3 regions of the Litorivicinus lipolyticus genome follow, and region 2 is predicted to be linked to each of the others. Evidence: predicted binding sites of a transcription regulator. Region 2 holds the regulator's gene; each other region holds the start of a gene.

Region 1 (4,409 bases), 910 kb from region 2:
ACGCTGCGCACGGCCTGTTGCAAGATCAAACTGATGCCAAAGGTCGCCAACAGCGTTTCCAGTGGGCGTCCGTACAAAAATCGAATGACGCCGCGTTCAATGCAGATGCCGACGGCGGCGGCGACCACGAAGGCGGCCGGGATCGATAGCAATAGCGCCAGCCCCGGGCTGGCGGGCATCAGTTGCTGCATAACAAAGGTTGTGTAAGCGCCCAACATAATCAGCTCGCCATGGGCCATGTTGATCACGCCCATGACCCCGAAGGTAATCGCCAGGCCGATCGCAGCCAGCACCAAGACCGACCCAAGGCTGATGCCGAAATACAAGGTCTCGGCCCATTGGTAACGTTGATGTGCCCGCTCGATCGCGACGACCCCGCGCTGGGCGTCGGCATACAATGCGTCATCCGGGCTGATCAGGCGCAAGGCATTCAGCGCGTCATTACTGACCGAGTCGCTCAGCGAAGTGACCGCGGCGGCGCGCGCTTCCGGCTCGCTGCTGGCAAGCCCGGAGATCGCCAAGGCGAGGCGCATTTTTTCCTGGATGTTGGCATTGCCCTCGCGTTCGGCGGCTAGCTGGATCGCGGCGGTTGCACGGGCTGAGGGCGTTTGCAGCAACTGTTCGATACTGCCAAGGCGAATCGCCGGGTCATCGTTGCTGAGTGACAGTAGCGCAAGCTCCGTGCGTAATTGGTCGCGCAGGTCGTTGTTGAGCGAGACCCGCTTGAATTGTCGTTTTTTGTCGATGGTGACGGTGCTCTGGCCATCCAGCGTTAGCGCTGTCGCGCCTTTGCGATGGTCGGCGACCTGATACAGGGTGCCATTGCGCTTGTCGTAATACAGCGCTCCGTCCAGCATTAACTGGCTGGCGCGTTGGGCGGCGGCGGGATCCTGCGTCAGCCACTGGGTCATCAGTTCGGCTTTTTGTTCGAACGAAGCGTTGGGCAGGGCGTTGACGATCGCGTCATCGGCGGCCGCCATCGGAGACAGCGCTAGCAGCAGCGCAGTGATCCAGCCAAGTGCATGGCGATTCATAGTGTGGTCCTTGCAAAAAAGCCCGGCACACGGCCGGGCTCTGGGGAGGTGCGGTGGATTAGAAGTTTTGGCCTGAGCATTTCGACGTAACCACGTCGTAGGCACCACAAGACAACGGCGCACGCCAGTCCGAAATCAGGTCCTTGGAACCCGGCAGGAAGTCCGACCAGGCATCGCCGACCACGGTTCCCGAGGTCTTCGAGACGATTTCGAATTGACCGTCGTCTTGAATTTCCCCGATCAACACCGGTTTGCTGATGTGGTGGTTGGGCATCATCGCCGCGTAGCCGCCGGTCAGGTTAGGCACGGTGACACCGATAATGGCGTCCTGTACGGCGCTGGGGTCGGTGGTGCCCGCTTTGGTGACCGCTTCAACCCACATGTTGAAGCCGATGTAATGGGCTTCCATCGGGTCGTTGGTAACGCGCTCGTCGTCACCGGTAAAGGTCTGCCATGCGTCGATAAAGGCATCATTAGATTCGGTGTCCGCGCTCATGAAGTAGTTCCATGCGGCTAAGTGACCGACCAAAGGCGAGGTGTCCATGCCTGACAGTTCTTCTTCGCCGACCGAGAACGCGACGACGGGGATGTCAGCGGCTGAAACGCCCTGGGCGCCCAGTTCCTTGTAAAAGGGCACGTTGGCGTCACCGTTAATGGTCGAGACCACGGCGGTCTTTTTGCCCTGTGCGCCGAAGGATTTGATGTCAGAGACAATCGATTGCCAGTCGCTGTGACCGAAGGGCGTGTAGTTAATCATGATGTCGCTTTCGGCAACGCCATTGGCCGCCAGGTAAGCCGCCAGGATCTTGTTGGTGGTGCGCGGGTAAACATAGTCAGTGCCGGCCAAGACCCAGCGCTCAACCCCCAGGTCCGCAAGGTAATCAACTGCAGGGATGGCCTGCTGGTTCGGTGCCGCGCCGGTGTAGAAGACGTTTTTCGAGGATTCTTCGCCTTCGTATTGAACCGGGTAAAACAGCACGCTGTTGAGTTCTTCAAACACCGGCAGCATTGATTTGCGCGATACCGACGTCCAACCACCAAAGACCGCGTCGACCTTGTCTTTTTCGATCAGCTCGCGGGCTTTTTCGGCGAACAGCGGCCAGTTAGACGCGGGGTCCACGACCACGGCCTCCAGTTGCTTACCGAGCAATCCACCTTTTTTGTTTTGCTCGTCGATCAGCATCAACATGGTGTCCTTTAGCGTGGTTTCGCTAATGGCCATGGTGCCGGACAGCGAGTGCAACACACCGACCTTGATGGTGTCGGCAGCCATCGCCATATTGGCCATCGAGGCGGCGAGGGCGATCGGGGCAAGGCGCAGGGCTTTGTGGGTTTTGATGGTTAGCATGATCTCTCCGTGAGTTTTGGGTTGACGGGAGAGACATAGCGGAAAGCGTGCCAACTTTTGTTGATCATTGATAATTATGATTTTTTCTTTTGGTTCGTGCGGATTGGTTGGCGTTTTGTTCGCAAATTTAGATCAGCTGCGCGACTTTGGTGCGTCTGCGTTATTGCGGTGCACCAGCATGAGGCCTGGATCGATTGATCTGTGATTGACCTGATGCCGAAGTGTTATAATATATCGTATCGCTGTCAGTCGAGGAATTGAGTGTGCACACTAAATTTGCCCAGGGTTTGAGCCTGGTGGGGGCGCTGTTGTCCGCACCCGTGTTGGCCGGTGGTGGCCATCATCATGGTGAGGGCCACATGCAGGTCGCGCTGGATGGCGCGGTATTGGATGTTAATTTGGTCCTGCCAAAAGCGGATTTTGGCACCATCGACCCGCGCGGTCGGCAACTATTAGCCGCCCCGTCAGGTCAATGTGTAGCGCGTGCCATTCAGATGCTGGATACGGACCTGGGTGATGGCCATGCGGACATTACCTTGGCCCAAACCTACGATTGCGCGGCGCCGACGTCGCTGAGCTCGATTGAGCTGAGCGTTTTTGCGTGGGCACCGTCGCTTCAAGAAATTGAGCTGACGTACCTGTCGGCGCGCCATCAAGTGTCGCAAACTGTCAGCGATGAACAGCCGGCCGTGCTGCTGGGTGACTGACACGGTGCTTGCGGCCCAGGGGCTATCGGTTCGGCTTGGCAGCCGGCACATTGCCTTTCCGGACCTGCGGCTGGCGCGTGGCGAATCGGTCTTGGTCCTGGGCGAGTCCGGGTCCGGCAAGTCGACGCTGATTCACCTGCTGGCGGGCTTGCTGGTGCCGGCCACCGGTTCCGTGCAAATCGCCGGGCAATCGATCGGCGCGATGTCATCGTCGGAGCGCGATCGTTTTCGCGCGCGTCACCTGGGGCTGGTTTATCAAACACTCAATTTGTTGCCCTACCTAACCCCGATCGACCATCTGCGTCTGGCGGCTCAGTTTGCCGGTCGTGCGCCCAGCGATGGGAAGGACTTATGGGCTGCGTTGAGCCTGGATGCGTCGCTGCTGAATACACCGGTGCGCCGGCTAAGCGTCGGCCAGCAGCAGCGCGTGGCGGTGGCCCGGGCCTTAATCTGTCAGCCAGACCTGATTTTTGCCGACGAACCAACCTCGGCGCTGGATCGAACTAACCGTGATCGCGTGATGAATTGTTGGGGCGGCCAAACCCTATTGATGGTCAGTCACGACTCGGATTTGGCATCACGATTTGATCGGGTGGTAACGCTATGATGCGGTTGCGAATGGCACTTAAATCGCTGCGCTATCGACGCGCAAGTGCCGCACTCACGGTGGTCGCGATTGCCTTGGCGCTGGTCATTGTGGTGCTCGGTCAGCGGGTCACCGAAGGCGTTAAAGAGGGTCTGTATGCGGGTGCCCGCGGCATCGATTTAATCGTCGCGCGCCCGTCGGGGGATGTCCAGATCGTGATGCACGCGCTGTACCAGCTAGGCGCCGGGGGCGCCGGTTTGTCGCCCGCGGACCAAGCCCTGGTCAGCGCTTTGGAGGACGTCGACTGGGTCGTGCCGATTGCGCTTGGGGATTCGCACCGCGGCGTCGCTGTGATGGCGACGGCGCCGGACTACGTGCGTCATTTAAGCGACGCCCGCGGTCAGCCGATTCGCTTCGCCACCGGCGCATGGCCGGACGATTGGCGTTCGGTGGTTTTAGGTGCCCAAGCGGCCAATCGCTTGGGTTATGCGACCGGCCAATCGATCCAGTTATCCCACGGCAGTGGCACCGGGTTAGAGCGCAGCCACGATCAGGTGTTGCGGGTGACGGGCATACTGGCCCCGACCGGAACGCCGCTGGACAACCGGATACTGGTGTCGCTGCAAGCCGACCGCATCGTGCACGGGGCCGATCCGGATGCCGACGGGGCAGTCACGGCGCTGTTACTGGGTGCGAAGCGTAAAGTCGGTATTTTTCGAATCCAGCGCCAGATT
Region 2 (4,409 bases):
CGCGCCTTCGTCAGTTCGATGCGGACGGCGCGCTAAAAAGCACCATGACCGCCCCCGAAGCCCTCGACTTTGACGGTTCCCGACCCGGCCAGATCACCCAGCCGGCGCTGACCTGGCCACTGTCTGGCTGGCAAGCCGAGTCGACGATTGGCGAGACCTACCCGGATCGAACGCTACTCAAGGGCGACGCAACGGCTACCCATGCCGCCGAGCGGCGAACCTTGAACGCCGACCAAATTGAATACCAAGGCGACGTTATGACCGCCACCGGCAACGCGAAAATACACGCCCCCGACTTTACCGCAGGCGCCGGACAGGTCAGGATCGAAACCACAACCGATACCATCGAACTGACACAACAGGTAACCACAACCTTATGGCCCGCTCGCTAATTGCTCTGTTGCTGACCCTCAGCACCGCCGCCGCTGCGCTGCCCGAAGATCGCGACCTGCCGATCACGGTCAACGCCGACAACGCCAGCTTTGATGAGCGTGCTGGCCGCGCCGTGTACACCGGCAATGTAATTCTGACTCAGGGCGCACTGCGCATTGAAGCGGCGCGACTGACCGCGAAGCTGATCAATGGTCAGGTCGACAGCATGACCGCCACTGGCAGCCCAGCAATTTTTGCTGACACCCCAAACGTCGAACAAGGTCCAGTCAAAGGCATTGCCAGCACCATCGACTGGACCCTGACCGACCAGATTATGGTCCTGACCGGCGACGCGGAGTTGACCCAGTCAACCAACACCGTAATTGGCGAGTCGGTCATCTACCGCCAAGCCAAGGGCACCCTTGAAGCCAGCAGCCAGGGCAGCGGCGAGCGCGTGCAAATGACCCTGACACCCAACAATTCGTGACTGAGCGTGCACTGACAGCCAGCGGTCTGGCTAAGCGCTACGGCAAACGTCAAGTCGTCAAAGACATGTCGGTGCGCGTCGAACCGGGCGAGATTGTCGGCTTGCTGGGTCCCAATGGCGCCGGCAAAACGACCTCGTTTTACATGATTGTCGGCTTGGTTAAAGCCGACAGCGGTGCGGTCACTATCGACGGCCAAGACGTCAGCCGCCAACCCATGCACCGACGCTCCCAGCGCGGGCTGGGTTATCTGGCGCAGGAAGCCAGCATTTTTCGACGACTGTCCAGTCGCGACAACTTGTTGGCGGTACTGGAATTACGCCGCGACTTGGATAAGCGCCAGCGCCAGCAAAAAGCCGACGCCTTGCTGGCCGAGTTCCACCTCGAACACGTCGCCGACAGCCTCGGCCAGGCCCTATCCGGCGGCGAGCGGCGGCGCGTCGAAATCGCCCGTGCGCTGGCCATGGACCCCGCCTACGTGTTGCTGGACGAACCCTTTGCTGGGGTCGACCCGATCTCGGTGAGCGACATCAAACGCCTGGTCCGAGGGTTGGCGGCACGCGATATCGGCGTCCTGATCACCGATCACAACGTGCGCGAAACGCTCGACCTGTGCGATCGCGGTTACATCGTCAGCGACGGATCCTTGCTCGCCCAAGGCAGCCCCCAAGACTTACTGGCCAACGAGACCGTACGACAGGTCTATTTAGGGCACGAATTTCGCATGTAGGCCAAAATCTGGGCTATAGTCGGTACCGGATACGGGGTAACGCATGAAGCAATCTCTACAGCTAAAGATGGGCCAACAGTTGGCGATGACGCCACAACTGCAGCAAGCCATCCGCATGCTGCAGCTGTCGACGCTGGAACTGCAGCAAGAAATTCAACAAGCGTTGGACGAAAACCCGTTGCTGGAACGCGAAGACGACGAAGGCTTAGCCGCCGCGCCGGATAGCGACAGCATCACCGAACAGCCCGATGCCAGCGAAAAAAGTGTCGACGAACTGGTCAGCCAAACCGATAACCTTGGCGACAACGACGCCATGGACTCGCGCTGGGAAGACACCTTCGTTAACAACTCCAGCTCGATCGAAGGGCTGCCCGAATTTGAAGCCCGCTCCAGCGCGCCCGTCACCTTGCACCAACACCTCCTGGACCAAATGTGGCAGCTGCACCTGACACCGCGTGACCAGGTGCTGTTTATTGCCCTGGTTGACGGCATCGACGACGCCGGTTACCTGCGCGAAAGCCTAGAGACCATCTGCGAAGCGACGGCGGATGAACTAGACGATATCGCCGAAGTCGATGAAGTGGCGGTCGTATTGAAGCAAATCCACCACCTTGACCCGCCCGGCATTGGCGCCCGCGACGTCCAAGAATGCCTGCGCATTCAACTGCGCCAACTGGGCGACTCCGTTGATGCCCGCGAGACCGCGATCCGCATCATCGACGAACGTTTTGAGGCTCTGGCCAAGCGCGATTTGACCAGCATCAGCCGCGGCTTGGGCGTCGACAAGTCCGAAGTCCACGAAGCCCTCAGCCTGATCAAAACCCTGTCGCCGCGCCCCGGCAGCGCGATTGGCTCAAGTGATACCGACTATGTCATTCCAGATTTGGTGGTGCGCAAGGTCAACACCCTGTGGCGCGTCGAGCTGAATGCCGAGGCCGTGCCGCGGTTGTACCTCAACCGCACCTACAGCGACTTGGTCGAGCACCTGGACGACGACTCCAAAAACTACATCAAAGCGCAAACCCGCGAGGCCAAGTGGCTAATCAAATCGGTCGAAAGCCGCTATGACACGCTGCTTAAAGTCGGTCGCACAATTATGGCCGAGCAACTGGAGTTTTTGGAGCACGGCGAAGAGTCCATGCGCCCGCTAATCCTGGCCGACATCGCCCGTCAAATCGACATGCACGAAAGCACGGTGTCGCGCGCAACCACGCAAAAGTTTGTGCTGACTCCCAAGGGTCTGTTCGAGCTGAAGTTCTTTTTCTCGTCGCAGCTGGCCTCCGCCGACGGCTCCGAAGCGGCCAGCTCAACCGCCATTCGCGCGGTCATCAAACGCCTGGTCGCGGCCGAACCTCGGACCAAACCGCTGTCGGATTCAAAACTGACGGCGTTGCTGGGCGAGGAAGGCTACACAGTCGCCCGGCGCACAGTTGCCAAATACCGTGAAGGCATGGGCATTGCAGGTTCCAGCGAGCGCAAGCAGTTCGCGTAACGGAACACATCGGACCCCAGGGACTGGTCAGCTCGGTTCAACCGGAGTAGGGTAAATTAGTCGATATTCATCGACCACGATAAGAATGTTAAGGAGCTGCACATGCACATCAGTATCAGCGGGCAACATCTCGAAATCACCGACGCCATTCGCGACTACGTCCAATCCAAATTCGATCGACTGACCCGACACTCTGACACCATCACCCGAATCGAAGTGGTGCTGCGGGTCGAGAAAACACGCCAAATTGCCGAGGGGTCGATCCATGTTGCCGGGGCCGATTTACATGCGCTGTCGGAAAACGACGACATGTATGCGTCGATCGACCTGATGACCGACAAGCTCGACCGACAAGTCCTTAAACATAAAGAGAAGAACGTCGCACGAAAGCAAGGTGCGGCATAGCCCGAACACGGCTACAATCCGGTGGGTCAATGAATGCCCCACCGGAGTTCTTTTTTGAACCAATCTCTCTCTGACTATTTGCTACCTACACAGGTCCATCCGCAATTTGCCGTCAAAAGTAAAAAGCGCTCACTGGAACTGGCTGCCGTTCAAATTTCCGAAACCCTAAATTGTGATGACCACCAAGCCGAGTTACTGATGGACGGCCTGCAGGCGCGCGAGCGCTTGGGCAGCACCGGCATTGGCCAGGGCATTGCCGTACCGCACTGCCGCAGCAGCGTCGTCAACGAACCCAGCGTGCACCTGTTTGCGCTGGAAAACCCGATCGACTTTGACGCCCTAGACGGAGCACCGGTCGACTTCTTGTGTGTGCTGCTGGTTCCAGAAGACGCTAACGAAGTCCACTTGCAGCTATTACGTGATGTCATTCGCACCTTTGGCAACCCCGAATGCCGAGCGCCGTTGTTGGCTGCGAAAACCCCAGCGGTGCTGCATCAAACCGCTATTGACCTGTTCGAGCGGCTGGCATGAGTTTGCGCCTGGTCGTCGTCAGTGGTCGTTCCGGGTCCGGCAAAAGCGCCGCACTGGGCGCACTCGAAGACGCCGGCTACACCTGTATCGACAACTTACCGGTGGGGGTCTTGTTACCCACGCTGCGGTTGTTGGAACAGCGCGACCAGGCCCAACCCGTTGCCGTCGGCATTGATGCCCGTGGTCGTGCCGAGGACCTAGCGGCGCTGCCCAACGTGCTGTCAGGCATGGCCGAATTGGGTATTGAAAGCAGCATTGTCTGGCTGGATGCCAACACCTCGACGCTGATCAACCGATTTCATGCCACCCGTCGACGCCACCCACTGCTGACCGCCTCAGGTTCGCTCGAGAAAGCCTTAGAGGCCGAACTGCGCCTGTTGGACCCCATTGTTCA
Region 3 (4,409 bases), 810 kb from region 2:
TCGACCGGCAACTTGGAAATCCAGGTCCTGGACCAGATCGGGCGCGAAGTCGACCGCATCAGTTTGGGCCAGGAGTCCGCCGGCACGATTAACTTTAATTGGTCCGGTGACAGCCGCGGCGCCCACCGATTTGTCGCCTTGGCGACCGAAGCCACCGGGGACACCTACGCGGTGCCGGTGTACCTGAATGCGAACGTTAACTCGGTCAGCTTGTCGGGCAATTCCACCACCTTGAACTTAAACAGCGTAGGACCCGTGGCCTTAGCCGACGTCCGCGCCATTACCGAATCCACCCAGGAGAACAACGATGTCAATTAACACGGCACTTACCGGCCTGCGCGCCGCACAAAGTCAGTTGGACGTGATTTCCAACAACATCGCCAACGCATCGACCACCGGTTTTAAGCGGTCGCGTGCGGAATTCGCGGACGTTTACGCCAGCGGCGTCGGCTTCTCGGGCGCTACCAGCGCCGGTAACGGTGTGACCCTGGCGGCGATCAGTCAACAATTTGACCAGGGCAACCTGAACTACACCAACAACAGTTTGGATATGGCCATGTCGGGCGAGGGCATGTTCATCCAGCGTGATGGCGACGTCACCACCTATACCCGCTCCGGTGCCATGCAGCTAGATGACGACGGCTTTATTATTTCCAACCAGGGCGCCAGCCTGATGGGCTACTTGGCGGATGCGCAAGGCAACGTCCAGGCCGAATTGAACCCGATTCGTATCGACAGCGCCCAACAGCCGCCGCAGGCGACCACCGACGTCCAAACCCAACTTAACTTGGATTCGGAATCGGCCGTGATCACCTCGGCGTTTGACCCCAGTAACGAGCAGACCTTTAACTACCTGACCACGGTGGCGGTCTACGATTCGTTGGGACGCGACTACACCATGCAACAATATTTCGTCAAAGACGCGGACAACAGCTGGCGCATGTACCCGCGCGTTGACGGCACCGATGTCATGGGCGGCGGTACGCCTTACGTCAATGTCGACTTTTCGGCGGACGGTCAAATCAGTGGCGTCGCCAGCGCCGGAACCGGGGCGGTCGATGTGGCGGCCAAAAATGCCGTCACCCTGACCATTCCGACCAGCATCACCGGCGCGGCCAGCACCTTGGCGTACGAATTCAACCTGACCACGACGACCCAGTACGGTACCGACTTTTCAGTCTCCGAAGTGTCCCAAGACGGTTACACCGCCGGTCGCTTGGCGTCGCTGGACGTCAACGACAACGGCGACATTTTGGCGCGTTACTCCAATGGCCGCTCGGCACTGATGGCGCAAATCGCGATTGCCGACTTTACCAACATGCAGGGCCTCAGCCCGTCGGGTGACTCGGCGTGGTTAGAAACCTCGTCCTCGGGACCTGCGCTGATTGGTAAGCCGGGCACCGGTACCTTGGGCAATATCCAGGCGGGTGCGCTTGAAGAGTCCAACGTCGACACGTCCGAAGAACTGGTCAGCTTGATTACCGCGCAGCGTAACTACCAGGCTAATGCCAAAGTGATCGAGACCGCCGAGACGGTGACTCAGGCAATTCTGAACCTGCGTTAACCCTCGGTACCTGTGAGCTGAAAGCCCCCTTAATTGGGGGCTTTTTAGTTTCTGGCACGCATTTTGTATTGCAATCAGTAGGCGTTGTTTTTTTGGCGTCTGACTGATTAAACCGGCAAAGGTTTGCCGATCGGAGGACAACATGGATAAAGCCATCTACATGGCCAGCCAGACCGCAACTAATATGATGCGGGCCCAGGCACTGGTGGCAAACAACATGGCCAACGCAGCCACCAGCGGCTTCAAGGCCGACCGTTTCACCATGGTCAGCCAAGAAATCACCGGTGGCGAGTACGGTGCACGGTCAACCGCGCGCCTGGCAGGCGGTGGTGTTGATCTGACCGCCGGTCCGATGCAGCAAACCGGTCGTGACTTGGATGTCGCCATCAGCGGTCGCTCGTTGTTCGCCGTTCAGGTCAACGAGGACCAGCAAGCCTTCACCCGTAACGGCGACTTCAAGGTGTCGCCTGAAGGGCTATTGACCACCCAGCAAGGCCAGCCGGTGCTGGGCGAGTTGGGGGTGATTCCAGTGCCGGTTTACGAATCGATTTCGATCGGCCAGGACGGCAGTGTCAGCGTGGTCCCCCCAGGCGGCGGCATGGTTCGGCTGGATCGTCTGAAAATGGTCACCCCGGTTGAAAATTTAGATGTGTTTAAAGGCGACGACGGTTTGATTCGATTCAAGGGCGAGGTGCCGGAACCGGACATTACCGCAACCCTTCAATCTGGATTTTTGGAAGGCTCGAACGTCAATGGCGCCTCCGCCTTGGTCGAGCTGATGAACCTGTCTCGCCAGTTCGAGATGAGTGTGAATTTGATGAGCCGTTTGGACGATGCTGAAAGCAGCGCCAACGACGCCATCTCTAGTAATTAAGCCAGGAGATAACCGATGAACGCAGCACTTTGGGTCGCAAAGACCGGATTGGCAGCCCAGGACAAGGCACTCGCCGTGGTGTCCAACAACCTGGCGAACGTGTCTACCAATGGATTCAAGAAAGACCGCGTCGTCTTTCAGGATTTGTTGTACCAGGTCGAACGTGCGCCGGGCGGCGCCAATGGTGACGATGCGCAGTTGCCATCCGGCATCCAGATCGGCACCGGGGTCAAAATCAGCGGCACCCGCAAGGTATTCAGCAACGGCTCCATGCAGGTCACCGGCCAAGCCCTGGACGTCGCCATTAACGGTCGTGGGTTCTTCCAAATTCAGCGCCCGGACGGCATTGTCGGCTACACCCGTGATGGCCAGTTTCAGGTCAACTCGGACGGTGCCGTGGTGACCGCCGAAGGCTACTTGCTCGAACCCCAGATCAACATTCCGGCCGGCTCATCGGTGATCACCATTGGTAAAGACGGTTCGGTTAGCGCAGTCGAACAGGGCACTGGGCTGTCGACCGTGGTCGGTAACATCACGCTGGCTGACTTTGCTAACCCGGAAGGGTTGTTGGCCATGGGCGGCAACAACTACGTGGAAACCGAAGCCAGTGGCCCGCCCAACATTGGCACGCCGTCCGAAATCGGCTTGGGCTCACTGGAGCAGGGCGCGGTTGAAAACTCCAACGTGTCGAGCGTCGAAGAGTTGGTCAACATGATCACCACACAGCGCGCTTATGAGATGAATTCGAAGGTCATTTCGGCCGCCGATCAGATGCTGTCTTACTTGAATCAACAATTGTAGGGGTCTGATTATGCTGCGAATTATATTGACTGTATCGGCACTCGCTCTGGTCGGATGCGGCGGTGGTGTAATCGCCCCTAAACCGGGCGACGAAGCCTACGCGCCGGTCGTCCAACAAAACGCGCTGCCGCCGGTGATCCCCAATGGATCCATCTACCAAACCGGCCGCACCATGGATTTATTTGCCGATTCCCGGGCGCGCAACATCGGCGATATCGTCACCGTGACCTTGCAGGAATCGACCCAAGCATCCAAAAGCGCCACCAGCAATTCCAGCAAAAGCTCAACCGCCAATATTTCGGCGCCGGTCATAGGCGGTATCGCGCCATCCATATTTGGCAAGCCGTTAACCGCCAGTTTCGGTGACAACGCCCGCGGCTTTAATGGCGCCGGTGCCGCCAATCAATCCAACAGTTTGTCCGGTCAAATTTCGGTCATGGTGGTCGATCGTCTGCCCGGCGGCGTCCTTCGCATCAGCGGCGAGAAATGGCTGGAACTTAACCAGGGCAAGGAATACATCCGCCTGACTGGATTGATTCGCGACCAAGACATTGACCCCAGCAATGGCATTTCCAGTACCAAAATTGCCGACGCTCGGATCGCCTATTCGGGCTCCGGTCCGATTGGCGACGCCAACCGTCCTGGCTGGTTGGCACGATTCTTCAATAGTCCTGTGTGGCCATTTTAGGAGCAGCCCATGAAACGCCTTTTGATTGCAGTATTAAGCCTCAGCGTCCTGACCGCGGATGCCGGTCAGCGCCTCAAAGACTTGGTCAAAATCCAAGGCGTTCGGTCCAACCCGATTTTGGGCTACGGATTGGTTGTCGGATTGACCGGAACCGGTGACAACAGCGCCCTGACCGACCAAACCTACCGCAACCTGGCGCGCGAACTAGGCATTACCCTGGCCGCCAACGCCCGGCCCGGCACCGACAATGTGGCCGTGGTGACCGTGCATGCGGACTTGCCGCCCTTTGCAAAACCGGGTCAAAACCTTGACGTCACCGTGTCCAGCATGGGCAACGCGGCGTCGCTGCGCGGTGGCACGCTGTTGATGACGCCGCTGAAAGGCGCGGACGGCAATATTTACGCGGTCGCCCAGGGCAACATGATTGTCGGCGGATTCGGTGCCAGTGGTGAGGATGGCTCGTCAATCCAAGTCAATATCCC

What was found. The regulator sigma-54, encoded in region 2, starts transcription at its own class of promoters, with help from an activator protein. The targets are predictions, from matches to a motif close to TGGCACNNNNNTTGCTNT.
Region 1: the regulator sigma-54 is predicted to act here: its motif matches at 2,418-2,435, upstream of urtA (urea ABC transporter substrate-binding protein).
Region 3: the regulator sigma-54 is predicted to act here: its motif matches at 1,617-1,634, upstream of GH975_RS06335 (flagellar basal body rod protein FlgF).

Annotation. Positions count from the first base shown of each region.
Region 1 is NZ_CP045871.1:625,666-630,074, forward strand. It holds gene urtB (urea ABC transporter permease subunit UrtB) at 1-1,034, opposite strand, end outside; gene urtA (urea ABC transporter substrate-binding protein) at 1,093-2,322, opposite strand; gene GH975_RS03200 (ZrgA family zinc uptake protein) at 2,646-3,089, shown strand; gene GH975_RS03205 (ABC transporter ATP-binding protein) at 3,058-3,696, shown strand; gene GH975_RS03210 (ABC transporter permease) at 3,708-4,409, shown strand, end outside.
Region 2 is NZ_CP045871.1:2,065,618-2,070,026, forward strand. It holds gene lptC (LPS export ABC transporter periplasmic protein LptC) at 1-392, shown strand, start outside; gene lptA (lipopolysaccharide transport periplasmic protein LptA) at 377-859, shown strand; gene lptB (LPS export ABC transporter ATP-binding protein) at 856-1,587, shown strand; gene GH975_RS10545 (RNA polymerase factor sigma-54) at 1,631-3,079, shown strand; gene hpf (ribosome hibernation-promoting factor, HPF/YfiA family) at 3,182-3,484, shown strand; gene GH975_RS10555 (PTS sugar transporter subunit IIA) at 3,539-4,015, shown strand; gene rapZ (RNase adapter RapZ) at 4,012-4,409, shown strand, end outside.
Region 3 is NZ_CP045871.1:1,254,446-1,258,854, forward strand. It holds gene GH975_RS06325 (flagellar hook assembly protein FlgD) at 1-318, shown strand, start outside; gene flgE (flagellar hook protein FlgE) at 308-1,564, shown strand; gene GH975_RS06335 (flagellar basal body rod protein FlgF) at 1,707-2,438, shown strand; gene flgG (flagellar basal-body rod protein FlgG) at 2,454-3,239, shown strand; gene flgH (flagellar basal body L-ring protein FlgH) at 3,250-3,927, shown strand; gene GH975_RS06350 (flagellar basal body P-ring protein FlgI) at 3,937-4,409, shown strand, end outside.